DNA from 4 places in the Variovorax sp. YR266 genome. Region 4 is predicted to be linked to each of the others. Evidence: predicted binding sites of a transcription regulator. Region 4 holds the regulator's gene; each other region holds the start of a gene.
What was found. The regulator sigma-54, encoded in region 4, starts transcription at its own class of promoters, with help from an activator protein. The targets are predictions, from matches to a motif close to TGGCANGNAANCTGCTTT.
Positions count from the first base shown of each region.

Region 1 (7,512 bases), on a different contig from region 4:
GTGGCCGACGAGTTGCCCTGCAGCACGATGCGCGCGCCGTCGTCCATCGCGGCGCGCAGCGCGGAGAGCGCTTCTTCGTTCTGTCCCTTGCTGTCGTAGCGGTCGAGCTGCAGGGGCCGCGCGCCGCCGGGCAGCTTGATGCCGCCACGCGCATTCACGCGCTCCACCGCCCACAACAGATTGCGGAACACGGCCTCGCCGGTGTTGGCGAAGGGGCCGCTCATGCTTTCGATGAGTGCCAGGCGAATGGGCGCAGGTGGCGATGAAACCGATGCTTGTGCCAGCGCGGCGAAGGGCCTCGCGCATAGCGCCAGCGCCGCGAATTTCAAGGCCTCGCGACGCCAAATAAAGGGGGGATTCATTGTCTTGAAACGCGTGCCGCGGGGCCTAGATGAGGTCTCAAGCGGCACTCACGATTGAACGGCCGCGCAGTGTAAGGGACACACATTCCTTGTCCCCATTGTGTTGATTCAGGAGTTCTTCATCATGTTTTTCGCCCCCACCCTTCGCACCGCCCGCTTCGCTCCCCGCGCCTATGACCGCTCGTTCGAACGCTTCGTGAACGATGCCTTCGCCGGTGCCCGCCACTCGCCGCTGGTCGAGCAGGACGACAAGAGCTGGACCCTCTCGCTCGACGTGCCGGGTTTCACGCGCGAAGACCTCGCGATCAGCATCGAAGGCGCCGTGCTGCGCATCGACAGCAAGGCCGAAGCCAAGCGCCAGTTCAAGGCGGCCTACGAGCTGCCGCAGGACATCGACGTGGCCACCAGCGAAGCAAAGCTCGAGAACGGCGTGCTCACGCTGAAGCTCGGCAAGCTGGTCCCCGTGAGCCAGGCCACTCAGTTACAAATCAACTAATTTGGCCTATGCCCACAAGAGGAAAATGTTAGTTAAGGCCTCGTTTTGACTTTAAACGAGCACCTTATTCACAATAGCGCTAGATAACGTCACATGATGTGACGTTTTCTTAGAACTTTCTTCTTCGTGGGCGTCTCGTAAACGCACCGAACTCGCTACGGTGCGGTTCGGGTGCCCCAAAGGCACCATGAAAACGCACCTTCAATCCGCCAACCCCAACGAACAATCCGACACGCTCCTGGTGTTCCTGCCCGGGGCGTACCTGAAGCCCGACGAGTTCGAGCGCGAAGGGTTCATCGCAGCCGTGCGCGAACGCCATCTGGCGGCCGACTCCCTGCTGGTGGACGCGGATGTTTCCTACTACTACGAACAGACGCTGAGCGATCGCCTCCACACCGAGGTCATCGAGCCGCAGCGCGCCAAGGGCTACAAGTCGATCTGGCTCGTGGGCATTTCCATCGGCGGCTTCGGCGCGCTCATTCACGAACTGGCGCGGCCGGGCTCGGTGGACGGCATCGTGGCGCTCGCGCCCTACCTGGGACGCCGGGTGCTCGGCGCGGAGATCAAGAAGGCCGGCGGCCTGCGCACCTGGCAGGCGCCTACCGGGCCGCAGCCCGACGAAGAGCCCGACCGCAAGCTCTGGCCCTTCTTCCAGCAGTACCTGGAAGCCCAGCCGTCGCAGAACCTGCCGCCGCTGTACCTGGGCTTCGGGCTCGACGACCGCTTTGCCAGCAACCACAAGCTGCTGGCCGACGCCCTGCCGCCGGGACGCGTCTTCACGACCGAGGGGGGCCACGACTGGCCGCAGTGGCGCCAGCTGTGGCGCAACGTGCTCGACGTGCTGCCGCTGCCGGCAATCGGCCGATCAAAGCAACTGCTTACGCAGTCTCCGGTAGCGAAGCCATGGGCCATCGCGGCCTGACGTCGAAGGCATAGCGCTCGCTCGCCTGCGACAGCCCTGACTGCAGCCGCATTGCCGCAGCCATGGCGATCATCGCGCCGTTGTCGGTGCACAGGTGCAGCTCCGGGTAGTGCACGCGCACCTTGCGCTTCGCGCACGCAGCGTTCAGCTGTTCGCGCAGATTCCTGTTGGCTCCCACTCCTCCCGCCACCACCAGGCGCTTGAGCCCGGTCTGGTCGAGCGCGGCAAGCGACTTCTTCAGCAGCACCTCGACGATGGCCGCCTGCGTGGACGCTGCCAAGTCGGCCTTGTTCGCTTCGAGCTGGTCGCCGAGCTTCTTGGCCTGCGTGAGCACGGCCGTCTTCAGGCCGGCAAATGAAAAATCGAGATCGCCGCTGTGCAGCAACGGTCGCGGCAGCTTGAAGGCCGTGGCATTGCCGCCTTCGGCCAGCTTCGCGAGCCACGGCCCGCCGGGATACGGCAGGCCCATGAGCTTGGCGCTCTTGTCGAAGGCCTCGCCGGCTGCGTCGTCGATGGTCTCGCCGAGCAGCTCGTAGCGGCCCACGCCGTCCACCCGCATCAGCTGGGTGTGGCCGCCCGACACGAGCAGCGCGACGAACGGAAACTCCGGCGGATCGGCGCTCAGGAACGGCGACAGCAGATGCCCTTCAAGGTGATGCACGCCCAGCACCGGCTTGCCCAGCGCCACGCCCAGCGCACAGGCCACGCCGGCGCCCACCAGCAGCGCACCCGCCAGGCCCGGCCCGCGCGTGTAGGCCACCACGTCGATCTCGCCCAGCGTGCGGCCGGCTTCGGCCATGACGGCTTCGGTCAGCGGCAGCACGCGGCGAATGTGGTCGCGGCTGGCCAGTTCGGGCACCACGCCGCCGTAGGCCTGGTGCATGGCGATCTGGCTGTGCAGCGCGTGCGAAAGCAGCAGCGGCAGCGCGTCGCCGTGCGACTCGACCAGCGCCACGCCGGTTTCATCGCAAGATGATTCGATTCCCAACAAGAGCATGCCGCCGAGTGTAGGCGGCGCCCTCCCCCGGCACCCGCGAAGGGGCAAACGGCGGCGCGCGCCACTCCCCGAGGCACGGATGTTGCGTTGACCATGCCAGAGCCCCGCGCCCTCCCACCATGAAATCCGGACTGAGTTTTCTGATCGCTGCCCGTCGCTGCGAAATCGACGAGCTGGATCAGCTCGCCCGCACCAGCGAACTGGTGAGCCTGATCGGCCGCCTCGTCCACGCGCTGCAGCGCGAGCGGGGCATGTCGAACATGTTCCTCACCTCTCGCGGCGCCCGCTTCGCCGACCAGCGCGGCCCGCAGATCGCCGAATGCATCGCGCTGGAGCAAGAGGTGCGCGCCGGCTTCGACCAGCTTGAGGCCGACAACCACCGAGGCGCGGGCACCGGCAACAGCGCGCGCCTGTTCAGCCGCATCGCATGGGTGCTCCCAGGGCTGGACGCGTTGCCCGGCCTGCGCCGCCGCATCGATGCGCTCGAGCTGAAGCCGGCGCAATCCACCGCCGCGTTCGCCAAGCTCGTCGCCGGCCTGCTGTCGGTGGTGTTCGAGGCGGCCGACGGCGCCACCGACCCCGAGATCTCGCGCCTGCTGGTCGCGATGTTCAACTTCATGCAGGGCAAGGAATTCGCCGGCCAGGAGCGCGCCTTCGGCTCCGCCGCGCTGGCGCTGGGCCGCAGCGACGAAGCGCAGCGCCTGCAGTGGCTGCACCTGATCGAATCGCAGGAACGCTGCTTCCAGGTGTTCACCGATTTCTCCGGTGAGGCGGTGCTCGCGCTGTGGCGCAACAGCCAGCCCGATGCCGAAGTGGCCGAGCTCGAACGCATCCGCCGGCGCGGCGCCGCCTCCACGCCGGCTGACGTGCCGCTCAGCCAGGCCTGGTTCGACTGCTGCACCCGCCGCATCGACGCCATGAAGATCGTCGAGGACCGCCTGGCCGCCGACCTGCGCGCGCTGTGCGAGCGAAAAACCGTGCAGGCGCGCAGCGAGCTGCAGGAATACCGGCAGCTGCTCGACACGCTGGCCCCGCAGGCTGGCGCCCTGTTCTTCGACGACGCCGACGCGCAGTCAGCCGCGCCCGCCCAGTTCGGCCGCCATCTCGAACGCTCGGTGCTCGACATGGTCCAGGAACAGTCGCACCGCCTGCAGGCCATGAGCGACGAGCTCGAAACCGTGCGCGCCTCGCTCAACGAACGCAAGATCGTCGAACGCGCCAAGGGCCTGCTGATGGCGCACCGCCGACTCAGCGAAGAAGACGCGCACAAGATGCTGCGCCAGACCGCCATGAACCAGAAACGGCGGCTGGTCGACGTGGCCGAGTCGATGCTGGCAATGGCCGACTACCTGCCCATGCTCGACCGCGCGCCGCCGCGTTGAAGCGGTCCGGACCGTTCAACTTGGTGCAGTGCACAACAACCGTGCCATCCGGCGCTTCCCGGCCTGATCGGGCCCTCTCCCATGCTGTGCGGCCGCACCCCGCTACTTTCTTGATAGCAGCTCATGGCACCCGAAGGCTGGCACACCGCTTGCAAGCAATAAGTTCGTAGGCCCCTCAATGGGTCTTCAGGCAGGCGGCACCCAACGGCGGGTGTCTCCCACCGAACCGGACAAAGGCGTCCCCATCCCGCAAGGGCTCGTTTTCGAGCAGCCCCTGCGCGGTGCGGACGCCTTTTCGTTTTTGTATTTCTTGTTTGTTGTTTGTCTTCAACCGGAGCCCCGCCCTATGACCGACCTGCTCAAAACCCGCCTCAGCCGACGCCGCGTATTGCAAGCCGCTGCCATCGGCGCCGTCGGCATCGACCCGGCGCTGCGCGCCGCCGTCTGGGCCCAGGGCTCGGACAAGCCCGAGAAGGAAGAAGTGAAGATCGGCTTCATCCCGCTGACCGACTGCGCCAGCGTGGTGATGGCCTCGGTGCTCGGCATCGACAAGAAGTACGGCGTGAAGATCGTCCCCAGCAAGGAAGCCAGCTGGGCCGGCGTGCGCGACAAGCTGGTCAACGGCGAGCTCGACATGGCGCACGTGCTCTACGGCCTCGTCTACGGCGTGCACCTCGGCGTGAGCGGCCCCAAGAAGGACATGGCCGTGCTCATGACCCTCAACAACAACGGCCAGGCCATCACGCTGTCGAAGAAGCTCTCGGACAAGGGCGCGGTCGATGCGGCCTCGCTCGCCAAGCTCATCGCCAGCGAGAAGCGCGAATACACCTTCGCGCAGACCTTCCCCACCGGCACGCACGCCATGTGGCTCTACTACTGGCTCGCCTCCGCCGGCATCGACCCGTTCAAGGACGTGAAGAACATCACCGTGCCGCCCCCGCAGATGGTGGCCAACATGCGCGTGGGCAACATGGACGGCTACTGCGTGGGCGAACCCTGGGGCCAGCGCGCGATCATGGACGGCATCGGCATCACGGCCATCACCACGCAGGACATCTGGAAGGACCACCCCGAGAAGGTGCTCGGCACCACGGCCGAGTTCACCAAGAAATACCCGAACACCGCGCGCGCCGTGACCGCCGCCATCCTCGAGGCCGGCAAGTGGATCGACACCGGCCTGCAGAACAAGAACAAGATGGCCGAGACCATCGCCGACAAGAGCTACGTCAACACCAGCGTGGACGCCATCAACCAGCGCATCCTGGGCCGCTACACCAACGGCCTGGGCAAGAGCTGGGACGACCCCAACCACATGAAGTTCTACAACGGCGGCGCCGTGAACTTCCCGTACCTGTCGGACGGCATGTGGTTCCTCACGCAGCACAAGCGCTGGGGCCTGCTGAAGGAACACCCCGACTACCTGAAGGTGGCCACCGAGATCAACCGCATCGACATCTACAAGCAGGCCGCCGCAGCCACGCAGACGCCAGTGCCCAAGGAAACGATGCGCACCAGCAAGCTGTTCGACGGCTCGGTCTGGGACGGCAAAGACCCGAAGAAATACGCCGAGTCCTTCAAGCTTCATGCATAGGGAGAACAACATGGTCAGCGCAGTCTTTCACTCGCCGCTCGAAGCGACCACCGCGCAGGTAACGCAAGTGGCCCCTTCCGTCGCCGCCAGGCCGGCAGCCCCCAAGCCCGCACCCGCCCCGGCGCCCGAGCCCCGGGTGCGCACGCCCATCGACCTGCGCGCCTTCTGGATGCGCGTGCTGCCGCCGCTGACGGGCTTCGGCCTGCTGCTGCTGATCTGGGAAGTGGTGGCCATGAAAAGCACCACCGGCTTCCCCACGCCCGCAGCCACCTGGCAGCAGGCCGTGACGGTGTTCAGCGATCCGTTCTACAGCAAGGGCCCGAACGACCAGGGCGTGGGCTGGAACGTGCTCTCGTCGCTGCAGCGCGTGGCGCTGGGCTTCGGGCTGGCGGCGCTGGTCGGCATTCCGGCGGGCTTTGCCATCGGGCGCTTCGAATTTCTCGCGCGCATGTTCAACCCGCTGATCAGCCTGCTGCGCCCGGTGTCGCCGCTGGCCTGGCTGCCCATCGGCCTCTTGGTGTTCAAGGGCGCCAACCCGGCGGCCATCTGGACCATCTTCATCTGCTCGATCTGGCCGATGGTCATCAACACGGCCGTGGGCGTGCAGCGCGTGCCGAGCGACTACATGAACGTGGCCAAGGTGCTGAACCTCAGCGAATGGAAGATCCTCACCAAGATCCTGTTCCCCGCCGTGCTGCCCTACATGCTGACCGGCGTGCGCCTGGCCGTGGGCACTGCGTGGCTGGTGATCGTGGCGGCCGAGATGCTCACCGGCGGCGTCGGCATCGGCTTCTGGGTGTGGGACGAGTGGAACAACCTCAACGTCGCCAACATCATCATCGCGATCTTCGTGATCGGCATCGTCGGCCTGGTGCTGGAGTTCGCGCTCATCAAGCTCGCAACGGCGTTCACGTTCGAAGAGGTGAAGTCATGATCGACGACAGCAAGTACATCGAGATCCACGGGGTCGAGCAGGCGTTCAAGGCGCCCAAGGGCCGCTTCGTCGCGCTGCGCGACGTGAACCTGAACGTGGCCAAGGGCGAGTTCATCACGCTCATCGGCCACTCGGGCTGCGGCAAGTCGACGCTGCTGAACCTGATTGCGGGGCTCACCACGCCCACCGAAGGCTCGCTGCTGTGCGCCAACAAGGAAATCAGGGGCCCCGGCCCCGAGCGCGCGGTGGTGTTCCAGAACCACTCTCTGCTGCCCTGGCTCACCTGCTTCGAGAACGTGTACCTCGCGGTCGAGCGCGTGTTCGCAGCCACCGAAAACAAGGCGCAGCTGCGCGCGCGCACCGATGCGGCGCTGGCGCTGGTGGGCCTCACGCCCGCCGCGCAGAAGCGGCCCGGCGAAATCTCCGGCGGCATGAAGCAGCGCGTGGGCATTGCGCGCGCTCTGTCGATGGAGCCCAAGGTGCTGCTGATGGACGAGCCCTTCGGCGCGCTCGACGCCCTCACCCGCGCCAAGCTGCAGGACGAGCTTCTGGCCATCGTGCAGAAGACGCACAGCACCGTCGTCATGGTGACGCACGACGTCGACGAGGCCGTGCTGCTGAGCGACCGCATCGTGATGCTGACCAACGGCCCTGCCGCCACCATCGGCGACGTACTCGCAGTGAACCTTCCGCGCCCGCGCAACCGCGTCGAACTGGCCGAAGACCCGGCCTATGTGCACGCGCGCAAGGCGGTGATCGATTTCCTCTACACGCGCCAGGCGCACGTGGAGAAGGTCGCGGCCTGACGCTGCGCCCGCGCCAGCACAA
Region 1 covers NZ_FNPM01000009.1:65,893-73,404, forward strand. The annotation lists gene BLW48_RS22885 (branched-chain amino acid ABC transporter substrate-binding protein) at 1-362, opposite strand, end outside; gene BLW48_RS22890 (Hsp20/alpha crystallin family protein) at 487-858, shown strand; gene BLW48_RS22895 (alpha/beta hydrolase-fold protein) at 1,046-1,780, shown strand; gene tsaD (tRNA (adenosine(37)-N6)-threonylcarbamoyltransferase complex transferase subunit TsaD) at 1,737-2,777, opposite strand; gene BLW48_RS22905 (nitrate regulatory protein) at 2,897-4,159, shown strand; gene BLW48_RS22910 (CmpA/NrtA family ABC transporter substrate-binding protein) at 4,506-5,750, shown strand; gene ntrB (nitrate ABC transporter permease) at 5,761-6,684, shown strand; gene BLW48_RS22920 (ABC transporter ATP-binding protein) at 6,681-7,490, shown strand.
Region 1: the regulator sigma-54 is predicted to act here: its motif matches at 2,849-2,866, upstream of BLW48_RS22905 (nitrate regulatory protein).

Region 2 (7,512 bases), 300 kb from region 4:
GAAGTAGCCGAACGAAGTGGGAAACAGCAGCTTGGCGCCGTCCTGCGAAATCATGCCGGCCATGGTCTTCTGCACGGCGGCGGTCTCGGGTACGTTCTCTTCCTCGACCACCTTGATGCCGGGCAGCTTCTTGATCTCGGCGGCAGCCATGGCGTGCGCCTGGTTGTAGCCGTAGTCGTCGCGTGCGCCGACGTAGATCACGCCCACGGTGAGCGGCTTGGGCTTGGCCTGTGCGCTGGCAAGGGCGCTCCAGCTTCCGAGGCTGCCTGCCGCGCCAAGTGCGGCCAGGGTCTTGAGGGAATCGCGGCGATTGAATTGGCTGGTCATGACGTACTCCGGTCTTGGATTTGAGGTGGGTGCAAAGAATGTGCCCGCGGGTCAGCCGAGCAGGCTCACGTGGGCGGCGACTACGCGCCAGCCATCGGCCGTGCGCAACCAGGTCTGGCTCTGGCGGCCGGTCTGGCGGCTGCCTTCGCGGCGGAACTCGACGTTGGCGGTCGCGAAGTCGCGGCCGTAGGTGGTGATGACGGTGCGCAGCAGTTCGCGCGGCGGGCTCTGCTGGGGCAGCGATGCGCGGAATGCGCTGATGTCGGCGTGGCCGTAGTGGTTTTCGGAGAAGCCGTAGCGCAGCGTGTGCGGGCTGTTCCAGAAGAGCTCGTCGAGCACCGCGCGGTCGTTGCCGACCAGTGCCGCCTCGTAGCGCGCGAACACAGCGCTCACTTCAGCGAGCACATCGGGGATATTGATCTCGGGAGTCACCGGCGAACCTCCCGCTGGAAGATGTCGAGGCTGAGCTTCTTCATGGCGACGAAGCTCTCGGTGCTCAGCGTCTCGACGGTGCGCGGGCGTGCGTCGCCATAGCGCAGTATCTCGGCGACCTTGGTGGGCCGCTTGGTCAGCAGCAGCACTTCGTCGGCGAGGTACACCGCCTCTTCGAGGTCGTGCGACACCAGCAGCATGGTGGTGCCGGTCTGCATGAACACCTCCTGCAGCTTCTCGCGGATGAACAGCGTCATCTCGAAGTCGAGCGCCGAGAAGGGCTCGTCGAGAAACAGCACCTCGGGGTTGGGCGCGAGCGCACGCATGATCGACGCGGTCTGCTGCTGGCCGCCCGAGAGTTCGTACGGAAAGCGCTTCAGGTCGAACTTCACGTCGAAGGACGCCACCAGCTCTTCCATGCGGCGGTCGACCTCGGCCTTGCTGCGCCCTTCGAGCTTCAGCGGGTAGGCGATGTTGTCGATGGTGCGCATCCACGGGAACATCGCCTCGCGGTAGTTCTGGAACACGTAGCCGATCTTGGTGTCCTTGCGCTGCTTGCCGTCGAACAGGATCTCGCCCGAATCGATGGGAATGAGCCCCGCGATCATGTTGATGAGCGTGGACTTGCCGCAGCCGTTCGGCCCGAACACCGAGACGATGGCGTGCTTGGGAATGTCGAGGTCGAAGTTCTCGTACAGCGGCCAGCCCGCGAAATACTTGGTGAGGCCGCGGATGGTGATGTGCGTGCCTGCCGGGCCCGGCTTGAAGGCCGGCCTGGGCACGTCGGCGTACACCGGGCCGTTGAGGACGATGTCTTGCGTGACTTTCATCTTCCGCTCCAGTGCACGATGCGGCGTTCGGCAATGAGGAAGAGGATGTTCAGCGCATAGCCCAGCGCACCGGCCGCAAGAATCGCCGCGTACATGCTCTTCACGTTGAGCACCTGCTGCGCATCGATGATGCGGTGACCGAGCCCCGTGTCGGAGCCGATGAACATCTCGGCCACGATGACGATCACCAGCGCCATCGACACCGCCGAACGCAGGCCGACGAAGCTGGGCTGCAGGCTTTCCCAGATCAGCACGTCCTTGAAGACCTGCCAGCGCGAGGCGCCCATGACGCGCGCCGCCATCACGCGCTGCTTGCGTGCGTTGATGACGCCGTAGGCGCTGTTGAACACCACGATGAGCAGCGCGCCGAAGGCCGCGATGGCTACCTTGTTGACGTCGCTCACGCCGAAGATCAGCAGGAACAGCGGAATGAGCGCGGACGACGGCGTGGAGCGGAAGAAGTCGATCAGGAACTCCACGCTGCGGTACGCCTTCTCGTTGCTGCCGAGCAGCACTCCCAGCGGCACGCCGATGGCCGCCGCGATGACGAAGGCCTGCACGGTGCGCCACACGGTCATGGCGAAGTCGGTGAGCAGCGGGCCGCCGGCCAGGCCGGTGATGAGCGCGGCGATGGTGTCGGCGGGCGTGGGCAGCAATATCGGCTTGATGAAGCCGAGCCGCACCACCAGGTCCCACACGATGAACAGCACCACCGGGCCTATGAAGGGCAGCATGCGGTCGCGCAGCGGCGGCTTGGGCGCGGCAGTGGCCGTGCTGGCCGGCGGGGTCCACGGCGCGGCCGTGGTCGAGCTTGCTTCGGCCATGGTCGTCAGGCCTTGTAGAGGAGCGTGTCCACCACGACCTTCTTCTCGAAGATGCCCTTGTCGGTGAACAGGTCGTAGAACTTCTGGAAGTACGCGACGTCGCTGGGCTTGAACTCGTTGTAGAGCATGTACGACGCGAGCGGCACTTCGGCTGTGAGCTTGCCTTCGATGGCGGTGTAGCCCTTCATGAACTGGCGCGCCTCGTCGGGCTTGGTGCGCACCAGCTCCACGCCGCGCGCGTAGGCGGCGATGTACTTCTTGGCGATCTCTGGGTTCTTCTTGATGAACTCGGTGGTGAGGCTGGCCGCCCCGCCGTGCCAGGGCGCCATCGGGTCGCCGAGGATGTACTTGGCGACCACGCCGGCCTCGATGACGCGCGTGGTGCCGTTCATGCGGCCGACAGTGCCGGTGGGCTCCAGCGTGTAGCAGGCGTCGACCTGGCCCGCGACCAGTGCGGCCACGTGCTGGCCGATGGGCAGTTCGCTCACGGTCGCGCCCTTGGCGCCCGCGCGCTCCAGCATGGTCTTGCACAGCGTGACGTTCTGGATGCCGGGGCCCGAGGCGACCTTCTTGCCGGCCAGCTCGGCCATGGTCTTGATGGGACTGTCCTTGGCGACGATGAATTCGTCGAGCACGTATTTCGCGTTGCTCGGGTTGGTGCAGAAGATCTTGAAGAGGCCCGGCTGAGCGATCTCGCCGATGGCGAGGTTGGCCGAGCCGGTGCCGTTGGCGCTGCCGTCGCAGCGGCCGGCGAGCATGCCTTCCATCACCTGCTGCGCGCCGGCGAACTTGAGCGGCTCGACGTCGAGGCCGGCTTCCTTGAAGTAGCCCTTGTCGACCGCCGCGAAGAACGGCAGGCCGGCGGCCACGGGCCAGAAGCCGATGCGCAGCTTGGCGGCGCCCTGCGCACGCACGATGGCGGGCGCGGCCAGCACGGCCAGGCCCGCGGCGCCGGCCTGCAGCAGCTTTCGGCGACGCGATGCGGGAGGTTTGTCTTGGGTGCTCATCGGAACTCCTGATCAGTTGGAACTCGGGGTGGCGCGGCTCGCGACGTATGCGCGCCAGCCGCCATGGAGGGTCACGTCCTGCGCACCGGCCAGCGCGTGGCCCTCGCAGATGAAGCCTTTCACCCAGCTGCCGTCGGCCAGTTCGACGCTGCCGAGGCCCAGGGGCGGTGGAATGAGGGCGAGAAAGCTGCCGACCTGTGCCAGGGGCACGGCCCACACTTCGAGCGCGATGGCGGCACCTTCATTGCCCTCGACCACACGCTGCAGGCCGGGCTTGGGCGGCACGGTGCCCGGCAGCGCGTAGAGGCGGTAGAAGGGCGAGGTGGTGGTGGCGCGCAGCAGCGTCGCCCCACGCTCGGTGAGCTGGCTGTTGAGCGGCATGCCCGAGAGATGTGCACCTACCACGGCGATGGGCAGGGTGCCGGCGTCCGGCGCGGCGAGGCCGGGAATGGCACGCGGCTCGGGCAACGGCACGCCGGTCGCGCCTTGCGCGAGCCCGGTGGCGTGGTGGTAACGCTGGCCCAGGTCGGCCAGCGCGAGGTCGCTGCCGCAGGGGCCGATCAGCGTGATGCCGAAGGGCAGGCCGTCCGCGCGCAGGCTGCTGGGCACGGAGAGCGCGGCGTAGTCGAGCAGGTTGACGAAGTTGGTGTACGCGCCGAGGTTGCGGTTGAGCACCACCGGGTCGGCGCGCATCTGCTCGCGGGTGTAGTGCGTGGGCGCAGTGGGCACGAGCAGCACGTCGATGTCGCGCCACATCGGCTCGACCTGCTGCGCAATGGCGCGCAACCGCGTCTGGGCCTCGAACACGTCGGCGGCGCTGTAGTTGCGGCCACTCGCAAGGATGCCGCGCACGGGCTCGATCACGTCGTCGCCGTGCGCATCGAAGAACTCGCGCACCGCGGCGTAGCGTTCGGCGACCAGTGCGCTTTCATAGAGCAGCGCGGCGGCCTCGGCGAGCGGGGCGTAGGAAATGGTGACTGGTGAGCCGCCCATGGCCAGCAGGCGCGCGGTCGCGTCGTTGAACGCCCGTTCGGCGGCGGTGTCGCCGAAGAAGCTCAGCTTGTCGGGTACGCCGAAGCGAAAGTGCGCGGGCAGCGGCTTGCGGCTCAGGGTCAGGTCGCGCGAGTACGGGTCGCGCGCGTCGTGGCCGACTGCGGCGAGCAGCACGTCGACCGCGGTGGCGACGGTGCGCGCGAAGATCGAGACGCAGTCGGCGCTCTGCGCCGCGGGCACCACGCCGAAGGTGCTCAGCAGGCCGCGCGAAGGCTTGAGTCCGACGATGTTGTTGAGCCCGGCCGGCACGCGACCCGAGCCGGCGGTGTCGGTGCCCAGCGCGAAGTCGACCTCGCCGGCCGCCACCACATAGGCCGAGCCCGAACTGGAGCCGCCCGAGACATAGCGCGCGTCGAAGGCGTTGGGTACCTCGCCGTATGGCGAGCGCGTGCCGTTCAGGCCGCAGGCGAACTGGTCGAGGTTGGTCTTGCCAGCCAGGGATGCACCGGCTTCGAGCAGGCGCTGCACCACGGCTGCGTGGACCGTGGGGAGGCGGTCGAAGGCCGGGCAGGCGGCCGTGGTGGGCGCGCCGGCGACGTCGATGTTGTCCTTGACCGCGAAACTCAGTCCGGCGAGCGGCAGGGCAAAGCCCAGGGCCTTGCCAGCCGCTGCGTCCGCCACGGGGGCCGCGAATTTCGCGATCCAGGCGGCGGCGGGCGATCCGCTTTCTCCGTTTTCTTCATGCACCATCATTAGGCATCCAAACATGTGTACAAGTTGAGATGCAAGCGGCGTGCCAGCGGAAACGCGGTGTGGCGCGGATCGGAAACGTGTCGGGATTGGCTCCCCCTCCCCTCGGGGAGAGGGTTGGGGTGAGGGCAGGTGCAGACGATGAGGCGCGGCTCTTATCCAGAGACCGCCGCCCTCTCCCCAAGGGGAAAGAGCGTCATGCAGGTCAGCTCTTCTTCGCGTCGCGGTAGAGCTGCTCGACCTTCGGCAGGTTCGCTTCAAGCTTCGTGATGCGATCCGGCCCACTCGGGTGCGTCGAGAGAAAGTTCAGGCTGCCCTGGTTCTTCGACGCCGCGGCCATCTTCTTCCACAGCGACACCGAAGCCTTCGGGTCATAGCCCGCGCGCGCCGCGAGTTCGAGCCCCACGAGATCGGCCTCGGTCTCGTCGCTGCGGCTGAACTTGAGCGTGAGGAGTTGCGTGCCGGCGCGCGCCGCCAGGTCGCCCACCTGGCCCCAGCCGAGCAGTTGCGCACCGATGGAGAGCGCCGCGCCCGTGCCCGCGCTCTTGGCCATGCGGGCGCGCGCATGCTCGCGCAGCGCGTGGGCCATTTCGTGGCCCATGACCATCGCGACCTCGTCGTCAGTGAGCTTGAGCTGTTCGAGGATGCCGGTGAAGAAGGCGATCTTGCCGCCGGGCATGCAGAAGGCGTTGATCTGCTTGCTGCCGATCAGGTTGACCTCCCATTTCCAGTCGCGGGCGCGCGAGTTCCACGGCGTGGCGAAAGGAATGAGGCGCTTGGCGATGGCGCGCAGGCGCTGCAGTTGCGGGTTGCTGTCGCCCGCGAGCGCATTCTTGGCGCGCGCCTGTTCGAGCAACTGGCCGTATTGCTACACGCCGGCAGCCTCGATCCTGTCGGCCGGTACGAGGTTGCGCGCCACCGAGGCGTTGCCGACATCGACCTGCGCCAGCGCCGGCGCACCGAGGGCCGCGCCGGCGGCGGCCAGGAGAAAGGCCCGCCGGGGATTCCACCCAGAAGCGGCAGAAATGGCGGAAACAGGGCGATCGCAGCGTGTGCACATAGGAGGCGGATCATAGGAACAAATGAAGACAAAGGCCCTGGCCGATGTCCCCCTCCGCTCATGGACAATCCGGGGTTCATGTCCGCCTCGCCCGCAGAAACCCCCACCACCCCCTCACCGCCCTGGCGCGACGCGCTGAAGGTCTACCTGGAACCCGCCACCCTGCGCATGCTGGCGCTGGGTTTCTCCGCCGGGCTCCCACTGCTGCTGGTGCTCGGCACGCTGAGCTTCCGACTGCGCGAAGCGGGCATCGACCGCACCACCATCGGCTACCTGAGCTGGGTCGGCCTGGCCTACGGCTTCAAATGGGTCTGGGCGCCGCTGGTCGACCGGCTACCCCTGCCGCCGCTGACCACGCTGCTGGGACGCCGACGCGGCTGGCTGCTGCTGGCGCAGTGCGTGGTGATCGCCGGGCTGATCGGCATGGCGTTGAACGACCCCCGGCTGGGCCTCACGCCGCTGATCTGGTGCGCGCTGCTGGTGGCCTTCGGCTCGGCCACCCAAGACATCGCCCTCGACGCCTTCCGCATCGAATCGGCCGAAACGCGCAAGCAGGCCGCGCTGGCGGCCGCCTACCAGACCGGCTACCGGCTCGCGATGATCTGGGCTGGCGCGGGCGTGCTGTGGGTCGCGGCCTGGGCCGAGGTGGCACCGGCGGCCGCGGTCACGGGCGCGGCGGCCTACCAGAACGGGGCGTGGAAGACGGCTTACCTGGTGATGGCGGCCTCGATGGCGGTGGGCGTGATCACGGTGCTGCTGTCGCCCGAACCGGTGCCGCGCGTGCTGCCCAAGGCGAAGAATGCCGCCGAATGGCTGCAGAGCGTGCTGGTAGAGCCCTTCGCCGACTTCATCCGCCGCTACAAGTGGCAGGCGGTGCTGATCCTCTCGCTGATCGCCATCTACCGCATCAGCGACGTGGTGATGGGCATCATGGCCAACCCCTTCTACGTGGACATGGGCTTCACCAAGGACGAGGTGGCCTCGGTCAGCAAGATCTACGGCGTGATCATGACGCTGGTGGGTGCCTTCGTCGGCGGCGTGCTGTCGATGCGCCTGGGCGTGATGCGGGTGCTGATGCTGGGCGCGGTGCTCAGCGCGGCCAGCAACCTGCTGTTTGCCTGGCTGGCCTCGCGCGGGCACGACCTGACGGCGCTGATCGCCGTGGTCTCGGCCGACAACCTGGCCGGCGGCATCGCTTCGGCGGCCTTCATCGCCTACCTGTCGAGCCTCACGAACATCAGCTATTCGGCCACGCAGTACGCCCTGTTCAGCTCGCTGATGCTGCTGCT
Region 2 covers NZ_FNPM01000004.1:466,631-474,142, forward strand. The annotation lists gene BLW48_RS14030 (BMP family ABC transporter substrate-binding protein) at 1-327, opposite strand, end outside; gene hpxZ (oxalurate catabolism protein HpxZ) at 379-759, opposite strand; gene BLW48_RS14040 (ABC transporter ATP-binding protein) at 756-1,589, opposite strand; gene BLW48_RS14045 (ABC transporter permease) at 1,586-2,413, opposite strand; gene BLW48_RS14050 (ABC transporter substrate-binding protein) at 2,419-3,420, opposite strand; gene atzF (allophanate hydrolase) at 3,433-5,166, opposite strand; partial or broken gene BLW48_RS14060 (M48 family metallopeptidase) at 5,369-6,223, opposite strand; gene BLW48_RS14065 (AmpG family muropeptide MFS transporter) at 6,284-7,512, shown strand, end outside.
Region 2: the regulator sigma-54 is predicted to act here: its motif matches at 5,195-5,212, upstream of atzF (allophanate hydrolase).

Region 3 (7,512 bases), on a different contig from region 4:
TGAGCTTCGATGCGCTGGCCGAGCACGCCAGCCCCGAGGAGCGCGCCGCGCTGCTGCGCGCGCACCGGCTGCCGCTGCTGTGCATCGGCGTGCTGTGCGGCTACCTGGGCGCGGCGCCCAGCATCGTCTGGGCATCGGGCCTGCTGTTCGCCGCCGCCTTCTTCGTGCTGGTGCCGATCGCCATCTGGATCTACACACTGGTCTTCGCCTTCTCGGCGCTCTGGTTCGCTCACTACTGCCTCGACGCGCTCGCGCGGCTGCGTGCCCAGCGCGCGGTGGCCGAGGCATCGGCCGCCAACGGCACAACACCGGCCCTCGAAGCCGAAGAGGCCAGCAAGGCCGCTCTTTCCCAATGGGGTTCACCATGACACGCGCATTCGGTCTCATCGTCGTCGGTGACGAGATCCTTTCCGGCAAGCGGGCCGACAAGCACATGGCCAAGGTCATCGAGCTGCTCGCCGCGCGCGGCCTGCAGCTGAGCTGGGCCGAATACGTGGGCGACGAGCCCGCGCGCATCACGGCCGCGCTGGCGCGCGCCTTCGCCTCGGGCGACATCGTCTTCTCGACCGGTGGCATTGGCGCCACGCCCGACGACCACACCCGCCAGTGCGCCGCCAAGGCGCTGGGCGTGCCGCTGGCGCTGCACCCCGAGGCCGAGCTGCTGATCCGCGAGCGCATGCAGGACACCGCGCGTGAGCAGGGCGTGCCCTACGAGCCCAACCGCTCCGACAACGTGCACCGGCTCAACATGGGCGTGTTTCCGCAAGGCGCCACGCTCATCTACAACCCGTACAACAAGATCCCCGGCTTCAGCGTTGGCGACGTGCACTTCGTGCCGGGCTTTCCCGTCATGGCCTGGCCGATGATCGAGTCCGTGCTCGACGGCCGTTACGCCGAACTGTTTACCCGTAATGCCGTCGCCGAGAAGTCGGTGATCGTTTTCGGTGCCATGGAAGCCACGCTGACGCCGCTCATGCAGGCCATCGAGGCCACCCACGCCGGCATCAAGGTGTTCAGCCTGCCGAGTGTCGATCACCCCGAATACGGCCGCCACATCGAGCTGGGCGTCAAGGGTGACCCCGGCCGGCTCGATGCCGCCTATGTCCAGCTGATCGAAGGGTTGCACACCTTTGATGCCAAGCTTGGTCCAGAATTGGTGCGTTAATACTGAACGCACCATTTTGGTGAAATTCCGCCTTCATTTGGGGTTTGCGGCGGCCACTAAAGCCTCATCGAGTGAGGTGACAATGGCACAGAAACTGCATCCCTCGTCCCTGTATTCCTAACCACCATCCAACTCAGGAGAAACTGATGGCAAAGACCGTCGCCGATGTACTCAAGCTCGTCAAGGAAAACGAGGTCAAGTTCGTCGACTTCCGCTTCACCGACACCCGTGGCAAAGAGCAGCACGTGACCGTGCCGGTCTCGGCTTTCGATGAAGACAAATTCACCTCGGGCCACGCATTCGACGGCTCGTCCATCGCTGGCTGGAAGGGGATCGAAGCTTCGGACATGCAGCTCATGCCCGACCCGAACACCGCCAACATCGACCCCTTCTTCGAAGAAACGACGCTGATCCTGACCTGCGACGTGATCGACCCCGCCGACGGCAAGGCCTACGAGCGCGATCCGCGTTCGCTCGCCAAGCGCGCCGAGGCATACATGAAGGCTTCGGGCCTGGGTGACACCGCCTTCTTCGGTCCGGAACCCGAATTCTTCGTGTTCGACGGCGTCCGCTGGAAGAACGACATGTCGGGCTGCTTCGTGAAGATCGACTCCGAAGAAGCCTCGTGGAACACCGACAAGGAATACGAGCACGGCAACACCGGCCATCGTCCGGCAGTCAAGGGCGGCTATTTCCCGGTTCCCCCGGTCGACAGCTTCCAGGACATGCGCTCGGAAATGTGCCTGGTGCTCGAATCGCTCGGCATCCCGGTCGAAGTGCATCACCATGAAGTGGCCAACGCCGGCCAGATGGAACTCGGCACCAAGTTCAGCACGCTGGTCCAGCGCGCCGACTGGGTCCAGTTGCAGAAGTACGTGATCCACAACGTGGCCCACGCCTACGGCAAGACCGCCACCTTCATGCCCAAGCCCATCGTCGGCGACAACGGCTCCGGCATGCACGTGCACCAGTCGGTCTGGAAGGACGGCAAGAACCTGTTCGCCGGCGACGGCTATGCAGGTCTCTCGGACTTCGCCCTGCACTACATCGGCGGCATCATCAAGCACGCCCGTGCCCTGAACGCCATCACGAACCCCGGCACCAACAGCTACAAGCGCCTGGTGCCTGGCTTCGAAGCCCCGGTGAAGCTGGCCTACTCGGCCAAGAACCGCTCGGCCTCGATCCGCATCCCGTTCGTGGCCAACCCGAAGGGCCGCCGCGTCGAAGCGCGCTTCCCCGATCCGCTGATGAACCCGTACCTCGGCTTCGCTGCGCTGCTGATGGCCGGTCTCGACGGCGTGGAAAACAAGATCCATCCGGGCGAAGCCGCCAGCAAGGACCTGTACCACCTGCCGCCGGAAGAAGACGCGCTGATCCCGACCGTCTGCCACAGCCTCGACCAAGCCCTGGAATACCTGGACAAAGACCGTGCGTTCCTGACCAAGGGCGGCGTGTTCACCGATGCGTACATCGATGCGTACATCGATCTGAAGATGCAGGAAGTCACGCGCTTCCGCATGGCGACCCATCCGGTCGAGTTCGACATGTACTACTCGCTGTAATCGAGCGAAGTACAACCTCACCAATCCATTGGCGGGGATGTAATGAAAAAGGACGGCCACGGCCGTCCTTTTTCAATGGAGTGGAACATCTTGTCACTGGTGGCATCGAATTGCACGAAAATGCACCTTTGTCGCCGCCCTCCACCGATACACATGAAGACTGCTTCTCTCATTTTCCTGGCCGGTTCATTGATCGCGCTGCCGGCGCTCGCGCAGGAACGCGTCTGGCGTTGCGGCAACGAGTACACCAACAACGCCACCATCGCCCAGCAGAAGGGCTGCAAGGTCATGGAAGGCGGCAACGTCACGGTCGTGCAAGGCACCAAGTCTTCGGGCGGTGGCTCTGCGTCGTCCGGTGGCTCTTCCGCGGCGCGTGCGCCGGCGGGCAGCCCGCGTGTCGAAGGCGTCGACCAGCGTGCCCGTGACGGCGAGGCTCGTTCGGTGCTCGAGTCTGAGCTCAAGAAGGCCGAGGCGCGCCAGGCCGAGCTGCAGAAGGAATACAACAACGGCGAGCCCGAGAAGCAGGGCAGCGAAGGCCGCAATTACCAGAAGTACCTGGATCGCGTCGCCGAAATGAAGGCTGAGCTGGCGCGCAACGAGAGTGACATCGCCGGCATCCGCCGCGAAATCGGCCGCCTGCCGAACAAGCAGCAGCCGCAGTAGTCATGGTGTTCGGGAAGAAGGCGACCGGCGCCAATCCGCGCTTCCAGTCCTTCGACCTGCTGTCCACGCTGATCGCGGTGGTCAACAGCAACGGCTCCGTGCTGTTCGCCAACGCAGGCCTTGAAGACGCACTGGGCACCTCGCGCCGCACCCTCGAGGGTTCGCAGTTCGGCGCGTGTTTTCATGAGCCGCAGGTGCTGCGCACGGCCATCGACGGCGCGAGCAGCAACGACTTTGCAACGCTGCGCTACGAAGCCTTCCTGCGTCGTGTCAACCACGAGCTGATGCCCGTGCAGGTCACGCTTGCGCAGGGCGACAAGAAGGGCGAGCTCATCATCGAGATGTCGCCGCTCGAGCAGCAGGTGCGACAAGACCGCGAAGAGCGCCTCATCGACCAGGCGCAGGCCAACAAGGAACTCATCCGCAACCTCGCGCACGAGATCAAGAACCCGCTCGGCGGCATCCGCGGCGCGGCGCAGCTGCTGCAGATGGAGGTCGAATCGCGCGACCTCATCGAATACACCCAGGTCATCATCCACGAGGCCGACCGCCTGCAGACGCTGGTCGACCGGCTATTGGCGCCGCACCGCCGCCCGCACGTGGTGGGCGACGTCAACATCCACGAGGTGTGCGAGCGCGTGCGCTCGGTCATCCTCGCGGAGTTTCCGCGCGACCTGCACATCGAGCGCGATTTCGACGTGTCCATTCCCGAGTTCCGCGGCGACCGCGAGCAGCTCATCCAGGCCACGCTCAACATCACGCACAACGCGGCGCAGGCGCTGACCGAGCGCCGCGCGGCAGGCGACGCGCAGATCACTTTCAAGACGCGCATAGCCCGTCAGGTGATCTTCAACAAGCAGTGGTATCGACTGGCACTGGAATTGCATGTAATCGACAATGGACCGGGTGTGCCGGACACGATCAAGGACCGCATCTTCTATCCGCTGGTATCGGGCAGGGAAGGCGGGACAGGGCTGGGATTGACGCTCGCGCAAACTTTTGTGCAACAGCATCACGGCGTGATCGAGTGCGACAGCGTCCCGGGCCGAACCGATTTCAAGATATTGATACCGCTGCCCTAGCGCAGCCACCGGCAACAGAGGAGATGCATGAAGCCGATCTGGATAGTTGATGACGACCAATCGATTCGCTTCGTGCTCGAGAAGGCTCTATTGCGCGAAGACCTGCCCACGCGCAGTTTCACGAACACGCGCGAGGTGCTGGCAGCACTCGAACAGGCCGCCGACGACGATCAGCAAGGTCCCCAGGTTCTGGTGAGCGACATCCGCATGCCCGGCGGTTCCGGGCTCGACCTGCTCGACAAGATCAAGGCCAAGCACCCCGGCCTGCCCGTCATCATCATGACGGCCTTCTCCGACCTCGACAGCGCCGTTTCGGCCTTCCAGGGCGGCGCCTTCGAATACCTGCCCAAGCCCTTCGACCTGCCGCGTGCGGTCGAACTCATCCGCCGTGCCGTCGATGAAAGCCAGCGCGAGGAAGTCGCCGAAGAACGCATGGTCGCGGCGCCCGAAATGCTCGGCCAGGCCCCTGCGATGCAGGACGTGTTCCGCGCCATCGGCCGGCTTTCGCAGAGCAACGTCACGGTGCTCATCACCGGCGAGTCGGGCTCGGGCAAGGAACTGGTGGCGCGTGCGCTGCACAAGCACTCGCCGCGCGCCAACGGCCCCTTCGTTGCGATCAACACCGCGGCCATTCCCAAGGACCTGCTGGAGAGCGAACTCTTCGGCCACGAGCGCGGCGCCTTCACCGGTGCGCAAACCATGCGCCGCGGCCGCTTCGAGCAGGCCGAGGGCGGCACGCTGTTTCTCGACGAAATCGGCGACATGCCCTTCGACCTGCAGACGCGCCTGCTGCGCGTGCTGAGCGACGGCCATTTCTACCGCGTGGGCGGCCACAACTCGGTCAAGGCCAATGTGCGCGTCATCGCAGCCACCCACCAGGACCTGGAGCAGCGCGTCAAGCTCGGCGGCTTCCGCGAAGACTTGTTCCACCGCCTCAACGTGATTCGCCTGCGCCTGCCGGCACTGCGCGAACGCGGTGAAGACGTGCCCGCGCTCACGCGCCACTTCCTGCAGGTGAGCGCGCGTCAGCTGGGCGTCGAGCCCAAGCGCATTTCGGACGCAGCGCTGGCCAAGCTCGCGGCCTTCGGCTTCCCGGGCAACGTGCGCCAGCTCGAGAACATCTGCCACTGGCTGACCGTGATGGCGCCGGCCCAACTGATCGAAGCGAAGGACCTGCCGCCCGAGGTGATGGCCGTCGGTGCCGGCGCTGAGACTCTCCACGTGCCCGAAGCCGCGACCGTCGCGCCGACCGCAGCGGCCCAGCCCGTGGCGTCGCTGCCAGTTGCAGGCAGCGAATCGGCGCCTGCGCACGCCGTCTCCGAGCCCGCTGAAGCCCATGCGGGCGTGAGCAGTTGGGAAAGCGGCCTGGAGCACGAAGCCCAGGCCTTGCTCGCGGCCGGCCGCACTGATGTGTGGGACGTGCTCTCGCGCCGCTTCGAGTCGAGGCTGATCCTCACAGCCCTGGCCAACACGCGCGGCCGCCGCATCGAGGCCGCGCAGAAACTGGGCATCGGGCGCAACACCATCACCCGGAAGATCCAGGAACTCGGCATCGAATAAAAAAGGCCCCTTGGGGCCTTTTTTATTACCGGCTGGACTTATCCAGTCAGCCGTACCGGTGCAGAAGATCGCCCATCCCTCGTTCAAGTGATGCGCTGCTCCACCAATTGACTCACATTCCGGCCTGAGACCAAGGAGCATCCGGGCCCGCGCGCCGCGGGTACCGTCCACTCAAGCAAGGAGCGTAGCCATGTCTTTCAAGATTCTCTGCTGCGACGGCGGCGGTATCCGCGGCGTCATCACGGCGATGCTGATCCAGGACCTGGACAAGAGTTTCGGCATCGTCGCAAGTGCGAATGGTTTCGCCGGCACGTCCACCGGCGGCCTGATCTCGCTGGGCCTGGTGAACAACGTGAGCATCGACAAGATCGTCAGCGTCTACCAGAACGATGGCTCCACCATCTTCAAGCCCAACGGCTGGCTGCTGGACGCACAAGCCAAGCAGCAGGACCGGGCACCGGCGCAGTCGACAGAAGACCTGCTGGGCAGCGGTCCGGGCATCTTCAAGTGCCAGTACGTCAACACCGGCTTGCAATCAGTCGCCCAGCAACTGGTGGGCAGCGGCGGTGCGCTGTCCTCGGCGAGCCGCTTCGTGGCTGTCAACTCCGCGCGGCTGTGGGATGCGAACCAGAACAGCTGGGCGCCGTGCACCATCTCCAACGGCCAGAGCAACGCCTACCGCGGCATCAGCATGGTGGACGCCGCGCTGGCCACCTCGGCCGCGCCAACGTACTTCCCGCCGTACCAGATGGGCGACTTCGGCTACTTCGCCGACGGCGGCACCTTCGCCAACAACCCCTCGATGACGGCGATCGTGGAAGCAATCTACCAGGGCTGCGCCACCGCCCCGTCGGACATCGTGATGCTGTCGCTGGGCACCGGCGTCAATCCGGTGGGTGTGCCGCCCAGTTCCGTGTCCAACCCGCTGGACTGGGGCGTCACGCATTGGCTGTGGCCGTTCAGCGACGGCGTGGTGCCGGCTACTGCGCTGCTCAACCTCACCATGGATGCCACCGCGGAGCTGGCGGCGACCCAGGCCGGCCAGCTGCTCGGCAACAACTACATGCGCGGCAACGTACCGCTGGCCCAGCCGTTCGGCCTGGACGACTACAAGAACGTGGGCGAGCTGGTGAGCGCGACGCAGAAATACATCGAGGGCTCGCCCGAGTGGGCGGCGGTGCGCAGCTGGGTCCAGCAGAACTGGACTTGAGCGAGGCGAGCGACGCTGGCGGCGTGACTATCGGCTTCGCTGGCCCAGGGTCAGCGAATCGATCTGGAAATTTCCGCTCTTGTCCCAGAGCCAGGTATCCACGTACGTATGGGCGCCGAGCTTGCCGGGGTTCGGCAAAGGCGATGTTGCCTTGATCAGCTCCGCAATCATCGGCGGCACTTCGGGTGCATGGCTCGGCGTGCGGCTGAAATCGACCCTGATCACCTTGCCCGTGGCGTCGATGTCGGTTTCGACCACCACCACCGCATA
Region 3 covers NZ_FNPM01000025.1:11,398-18,909, forward strand. The annotation lists gene BLW48_RS33825 (EI24 domain-containing protein) at 1-368, shown strand, start outside; gene BLW48_RS33830 (competence/damage-inducible protein A) at 365-1,165, shown strand; gene glnA (type I glutamate--ammonia ligase) at 1,312-2,727, shown strand; gene BLW48_RS33840 (hypothetical protein) at 2,881-3,390, shown strand; gene glnL (nitrogen regulation protein NR(II)) at 3,393-4,472, shown strand; gene ntrC (nitrogen regulation protein NR(I)) at 4,500-6,032, shown strand; gene BLW48_RS33855 (patatin-like phospholipase family protein) at 6,223-7,242, shown strand; gene BLW48_RS33860 (hypothetical protein) at 7,270-7,512, opposite strand, start outside.
Region 3: the regulator sigma-54 is predicted to act here: its motif matches at 1,249-1,266, upstream of glnA (type I glutamate--ammonia ligase).

Region 4 (7,512 bases):
GTCGAGGCCATCGAGATCGCCGGGCCCGGCTTTCTCAACATCCGCCTGAAGACGACGGCCAAGCAGCAGATCGTGCGCGAGGTGCTGTCGGCCGGGAATACTTTCGGGCAACAGCCCGCCACCGGCGAAAAGGTGCTGGTCGAGTTCGTCTCGGCCAACCCGACCGGCCCGCTGCACGTCGGCCACGGCCGCCAGGCGGCACTGGGCGACGCCATCTGCAACCTGCGCGCCTCGCAGGGCGAAAGCGTCTGGCGCGAGTACTACTACAACGACGCCGGCGTGCAGATCCAGACGCTGGCCACCAGCACGCAGCTGCGCGCCCGCGGCTTCAAGCCCGGCGACGCCGAATGGCCCAGCGGCGAGAAGGCCCCTGCCTACAACGGCGACTACATCGCCGACATCGCCGAAGACTTCAAGGCGAAGAAGACCGTCAAGTCGGAAGACCGCGAAGTCACCGCCAGCGGAAACATCGACGATATCGACGCGATCCGCGAGTTCGCCGTGGCCTATCTGCGCCGCGAGCAAGACCTCGACCTGCAGGCCTTCCGCGTTCATTTCGACCAGTACTACCTGGAGTCCAGCCTCTACACCAGCGGCCGCGTCGAAGCTGCCGTGCAGAAGCTCGTGGCCGCCGGCAAGACCTACGAACAAGACGGCGCGCTGTGGCTGAAGTCGACCGACTACGGCGACGACAAGGACCGCGTGATGAAGAAGCAGGACGGCACGTACACGTACTTCGTGCCCGACGTCGCGTATCACATCGCCAAGTGGGAGCGCGGCTTCCACAAGGTCATCAACATCCAGGGCACCGACCACCACGGCACCATCGCGCGCGTGCGCGCCGGCCTGCAGGCGGCCGGCGAAGGCATTCCCGAGGGCTACCCCGACTACGTGCTGCACACCATGGTGCGCGTCATGAAGGGCGGCGAAGAGGTCAAGATCAGCAAGCGCGCCGGCAGCTACGTCACGCTGCGCGACCTGATCGAGTGGACCAGCACCGATGCCATCCGCTTCTTCCTGCTCAGCCGCAAGCCCGACACCGAATACACCTTCGACGTCGACCTCGCGGTGACGAAAAACAACGACAACCCGGTTTATTACGTGCAGTACGCGCATGCGCGCATCTGCTCGGTGCTGGCCGGCTGGGGCGGCGACGCCGCCACGCTGAAGGACGTCGACCTGTCGCCGCTCGAAAGCCCGGCCGCCCAGGCGCTGATGCTGCTGCTGGCCAAGTACCCGGCCATGCTGACGGCTGCGTCGAAGGACTTCGCCCCGCACGACGTCACGTTCTACCTGCGCGAGCTGGCCGCCAGCTACCACAGCTACTACGACGCCGAGCGCATCCTGGTCGACGACGAAAAGGTCAAGCTGGCCCGCCTGGCGCTGGTCGCCGCGACCGCGCAGGTGCTGCACAATGGCCTCGCGATTCTCGGCGTCAGTGCGCCGAGCAAGATGTGAACCTCCTCACCATGAAGAAGACAACCAGACAACGCGGCAACATCGTCATCGGCCTGATCATCGGGCTGGTGCTCGGCCTGGGCGTCGCGCTGGGCATCGCGGTCTATGTGACCAAGGTGCCGATCCCGTTCGTGACCAAGACGCAGCGCGGCGGCGCCGAGCAGGACGAGGCCGAAGCCCGCAAGAACCGCGACTGGGACCCGAACGCGCCGCTGGCCGGCAAGGCAGGCGCTGCCAAGCCGGCGCCCGCACCTACCGGCCCGGTCAACCCCGTCACCGGCGAGCCGGCCACCACCGCCGTGGCCCCTGCCACCGCCCCGCCCACGACCGCACCGCCGGTGCCCGTGGTGGTGGCGCCCAAGCCGCCGCGCCCTGCGCCGGTGCCGGCCGAAGCCAATGCCCTGCCGCCGTCGAACGATCCGCTGGGCGACCTGGCCCGGGCGCGCTCGGGCGGCGGCGCCAGCTCCGGCAGCACGACCACCGCGTCGGCCGCACCGAGCAGCAACAGCAATGCCGGCAGCAGCAGTTCGGGCCCCGATCCGTTCATGTACTTCGTGCAGGCCGGCGCCTTCCGCACCACCGACGACGCCGAGGCGCAGCGCGCCAAGCTGTCGCTGATGGGCGTCGAGGCCAAGGTCACCGAGCGCGAGCAGGCGGGCCGCACCGTCTACCGCGTGCGCGCGGGCCCCTTCAACAAGAAGGACGACGCCGACCGCCTCAAGGAGCGGCTCGACGGCGGCGGCATGGATTCGGCGCTGGTTCGCGTGCAGCGCTGACCCGGCAGCCGACACAAATAGCCCCTAAGCTTCGCCGCGCGGCGTTTGCCGCCACCATCCACTGCCTCGGGCGCGCCGGATGAGGGGGAACTCCCCGCCGCGCGCCGGCTCAGTCTGCCGTAACAACTGGAGAGCTCTTTCAATGAAACGTCGTGACTTTTCGCTGGCCGCCACTTCGCTCGGGCTGCTGTCCCTGGCTGCCAACCCGGCCCACGCCCAGGCGCGCGCGCCCAAGGCCGGCACCGAATACCTGGTGCTCGACAAGCGCGTGCCGGTCGACGCGCCCACGGGCAAGATCGAGGTGGTCGAGTTCTTCTCGTACAACTGCCCGCATTGCAACGACTTCGAGCCGGCGCTGGAAGCCTGGATCAAGACGGTGCCCAAGGAAGTCGCCTTCCGCCGCATCCCCGTGCCTTTCGTGGGCAACGACGTCGAAGCCAAGCAGCGCCTGTACTACGCGCTCGAGGCGATGGGCAAGGTCGACGAATATCAGCCGAAGGTGTTCAACGCGATCCACGCGCAGCGCCAGAACGTGAACGGCGACGCCAACATCATTGCCTGGGCCGCCGCGAACGGCCTGGACGGCGCCAAGTTCAAGGAAGTCTTCACCTCCTTCGGCGTGGCCAGCAAGGCCAAGCGCGCCTCGCAAATGACCGACGCCTACAAGGTGGCTGGCGTGCCGGCAATGGCCGTGGCCGGCCGCTGGTATGTGGATGGCGAAACCGCCGGCAACATGACCAAAGTGCTTCAGGTCGTGAACTATCTGATCGGCGAAGCGAAGAAGGGCTGACCCCCCAGGATCGCGGTCCGGCGGAGCCGGTTCCGCGGTGTTCCTGGAGGAATTCCCGAGAGAAATCCAGGAAGAAAGTCAAGCCCGCATCGGCGGGCTTTTTCATCTGTGCGTGCGGGGCTGACGCAATCAGCCGCATACAATGCCGAGCAAGTTTCGTGCCTCTATGACATTGCACTCTCACCCCACCACTCCCTTCTTCCGTCGCATCGGCCGCCTGGCCGCCGGCGCGCTGTTGCTGGCCGGCCTTGCCTCGGGCGCACTGGCCGAAACCGCCGACCGCACCAAGCCGATGAACATCGAGTCGGACTCGATGCGCTACGACGACCTGAAGCAGACCAGCGTGTTCACCGGTAACGTGCTCGTTACGAAGGGCACGATCATCATCCGCGGCGCACGCATGGATGTACGCCAGGACCCCGAGGGCTACCAGTACGGCGTGGTCACGGCGGCACCGGGCAAGCGGGCCTACTACAAGCAGAAACGCAATGCGCCCGACGAGTGGATCGAGGGCGAGTCGGAAGTCATCGAGTACGACAGCCGCGCCGACAACGTCAAGTTCATCCGCAATGCCACCATGCGCCGCCTGCTCGGCGCTACGCCGAACGACGAGAGCCAGGGCGCGCTGATCGTCTACGACCAGAGCAACGACACCTACACGGTCAACGGTTCCACCGTGCCGCCGAACACCGCCGTCAACGCGTCCACCCCGGGCGGGCGCGTCAAGACCATCCTGACCCCCAAGGCCGCCACCGCACCGGCAGCCGGTGCCTCGGCCCCGGCCGGCGCGAAGGCGCCGCCGCCGGCGCCCACGCCCGCACCCGGCAAGGGCCTGCGCCAGAGCACCACGCTCAGTGACCAGGGAGAAACCCGCAAGTGATCGAAACCGCAGGAACGCAGGACGCCAACGGCGCACCGGGCAGCCGCCTGATCGCGCGCGGCCTGAAGAAGAGCTACGGCAGCCGCACGGTCGTGAAAGACGTCTCGCTCGACGTGCAGAAGGGCGAAGTCGTCGGGTTGCTCGGGCCGAACGGCGCGGGCAAGACCACCTCGTTCTACATGATCGTGGGGCTGGTGCGTGCCGACGCGGGCGACATCAGCATCGACGGCGAGCCCATCGCCCACATGCCGATCCACCGCCGCGCCCGCATGGGCCTGAGCTACCTGCCGCAGGAAGCCTCGATCTTCCGCAAGCTCACGGTCGAGGAAAACGTGCGCGCCGTGCTCGAGCTCCAGAGCGAGCCCGACGAGAACGGCAAGATGGCGCCGCTGTCGAAGCAGCACATGGACGAGCGCCTGGCCGAGCTGCTGGCCGACCTGCGCGTCGACCACCTGCGCGATTCGCCCGCGCTCGCGCTGTCGGGCGGCGAGCGCCGCCGCGTCGAAATTGCGCGTGCGCTGGCTACGCAGCCGCGCTTCATCCTGCTGGACGAGCCCTTCGCCGGCATCGACCCGATCGCGGTGATCGAAATCCAGCGGATCATCAGCTTCCTGAAAGAGCGCGGCATCGGCGTGCTCATCACCGACCACAACGTGCGTGAAACGCTGGGCATCTGCGATCACGCTTTCATCATCAGCGACGGGCATGTGCTGGCACAAGGCACACCCTCGGAGATCGTCGACAACGCCGAAGTACGCAGGGTGTACTTGGGCGAACACTTCCGCATGTAAGGGCGGGAGCGGTTCCCATGAAGCAAGGGCTATCCCTTCGCGTCTCGCAGCATCTGGCGTTGACGCCACAGCTGCAGCAGTCGATCAGGCTGCTTCAACTCTCCACGCTCGAACTGAGCCAGGAGGTGGAGCAGATGCTCGACGAGAACCCGTTCCTCGAGCGCACGGCTGAAGAAGCGGCGCGCGAGGAATTCGGGCTCGACACGGCCGATGCCCCGGTGCCGCGCGACGACGGCGGCGATAGCGGCGACGGCGAAAGCGACTTCGCTTCGCCCGCCGCCAGCGCGTCCACTGCTTCCACCGAAACCAGCACCACCACCACGGCCGACACCGACGGCCCCGCTGCCGAAATCACCGAGCGCGAGCCCGACTGGGAAGGCGACGGCACCGTCGACATGGCGCCCGACGACAGCGAATGGGGCAGCGATGCGCCCGCGCGCCAGAACAACCTCGGCGACGACGAACGTGCCGACGCCACCGAACTCGCGCGCAGCCAGGAGTCGCTGCAGTCCTTCCTGCACCGCCAGGCGCTGAGCCTGCGCCTGAACGAGAACGACAGCGCCGCGCTGCGCTTTCTCATCGAATCGCTCAACGACGACGGCTACCTGGAAGACTCGCTGCCCGCACTGGCCTCGGGCCTGGCCGGCGACGACAACGACCAGTTCGACGACCTCGTGCATCACTTTCAGGTGGCGCTCGGCCTGCTGCAGAGCCTGGAACCCGCCGGCGTCGGCGCGCGCGACCTCGGCGAATGCCTGGGCATCCAGCTGCGCGCCCTGGCCCGCGAGGACGAGACCGACGAGGAAGAGCTGGTCCGCAAGACCGCCATTGCCATCTGCAAGCAGCCAATGGAGCTGCTCGCGCGCCGCGACTTCAAGCGCCTGGCCACGCTCACCCGCAGCAACGAGGAGCTGGTGCGCTCGGCGCTGCAGATCATCGCGCGGCTCGAGCCCAAGCCGGGCCGGCGCTTCGTCGACGTCGAGCGCAACATCGTCATTCCCGACGTGATCGTCACCAAGACGGGCCGCGGCACCAATGTGAAGTTCCGCGTCATGCTGAACCCCGAGGTGATGCCGCGCCTGCGCGTGCACGACATCTATGCCGGCGCACTCAAGTCGCACAAGGGCGAAGGCAGCCAGGCGTTGTCGCAGCGGCTGCAGGAGGCGCGCTGGTTCATCAAGAACATCCAGCAGCGCTTCGACACCATCCTGCGCGTGAGCAACGCCATCGTCGAGCGGCAGAAGAGCTACTTCGTGCACGGCGAACTCGCGATGCGCCCGCTGGTGCTGCGCGAGATCGCCGACGAGCTGGGCCTGCACGAATCGACCATCTCGCGCGTGACCACCGCCAAGTACATGGCCACGCCCTTCGGCACGGTCGAGCTCAAGTACTTCTTCGGCTCGGCGCTGGGCACCGAGACCGGCGGCAATGCGTCGAGCACCGCGGTGCGCGCGCTGATCAAGCAGTTCGTCAGCTCCGAGAGCATCAAGAAGCCGCTGTCGGACAGCCAGATCTCCGAGATGCTGAAAGAGCAGGGCATCGAGTGCGCGCGCCGCACCGTGGCCAAGTACCGCGAGGCGCTGCGCATCGCGCCCGCCAACCTGCGCAAGGCCCTGTAGAAAGCCACCGATGACCCGTCGCCTGCCGTCGCTTTCGCGTTGTGGGCATTGGGTTTTCGTCATGGCTGCGGTCTTGCTGTTCGCAGGCTGCGCCACATTGCCCGACGAGGCGCCGCGCCCGCCCACCAAGGCCATGGCCGTGTCAGCCGACACCGCGCTCGGCAAGATCGCGCTGGCCTCCCAGCCCGACCCCGACCTGAGCGGCTTTCGCCTCATGCCCGGCGGCGACTTCGCCTTCGACACCCGTATCCAGCTGGCCCGCCGCGCGCAGCGCACGCTCGACGTGCAGTACTACCAGATCGAGAACGACGAGACCGGCCGCTACCTGATGCGCACCCTGCGCGACGCCGCCCAGCGCGGCGTGCGCGTGCGGCTGCTGATGGACGACCTCTACACCTCCGGCGAAGACGAGCTGCTGCTCGGCCTGGCCGCCACGCCCAACGTGGAGCTGCGCCTGTTCAACCCGTTCCCGGCCGGGCGCGGCAGCCTGCTGAAGCGCTTCAGCGCGTCGCTTTTCGACTTCAGCCGCGTCAACCGCCGCATGCACAACAAGCTGTTCATTGCCGACGGCGCGATGGCGGTGGCGGGCGGGCGCAACATCGGCAACCAGTATTTCAGGCGCACGGCGGGGGAGAACTTCCTCGACCTCGACACCTTCGTCACCGGCGCGCTGATCCCGCGGCTGGGCAGCCTGTTCGACCAGTACTGGAACAGCATCTACGTGCGGCCGATCCAGTCGGTGGTGAGCAGCGACCTGTCGCGCGAGGAGCTGCAGAAGCGCTTCGACGTCGCCACCGGCCCCGACACCACGCCACCGCCGCCGCCGCCCGCGCCCAACGACCTGCTTGGCTACAGCCCGATGGCGGAAGACCTGAACGCCGGCAAGCTCGGACTGATCTGGGCCACCGCAGAGGCCTACGCCGATTCGCCCGAGCGCGTGATCGGCAAGACCGTCTCATACGGCGGCGTGCCGCTGCTGGACGTCGACAGCGTGCGCTACAACGTGGTCGAGCAGATGCGCCGTGCGCGCTCCGAGGTGACCATCGTCTCGCCCTACCTCATTCCGGGCGCCTCGGGGCTGGAGGTGATGCGCGAGATCCGCGGCCGCAACGTGAAGATCAGCGTCGTCACCAATTCGCTGGCCGCCACCGACGAGCCGCTGGTGCACACCGCCTACCGCCGCTACCGGCCCGACATG
Region 4 covers NZ_FNPM01000004.1:166,766-174,277, reverse strand. The annotation lists gene argS (arginine--tRNA ligase) at 1-1,458, shown strand, start outside; gene BLW48_RS12720 (SPOR domain-containing protein) at 1,470-2,234, shown strand; gene BLW48_RS12715 (thiol:disulfide interchange protein DsbA/DsbL) at 2,377-3,024, shown strand; gene lptA (lipopolysaccharide transport periplasmic protein LptA) at 3,191-3,904, shown strand; gene lptB (LPS export ABC transporter ATP-binding protein) at 3,901-4,695, shown strand; gene rpoN (RNA polymerase factor sigma-54) at 4,713-6,314, shown strand; gene BLW48_RS12695 (phospholipase D family protein) at 6,325-7,512, shown strand, end outside.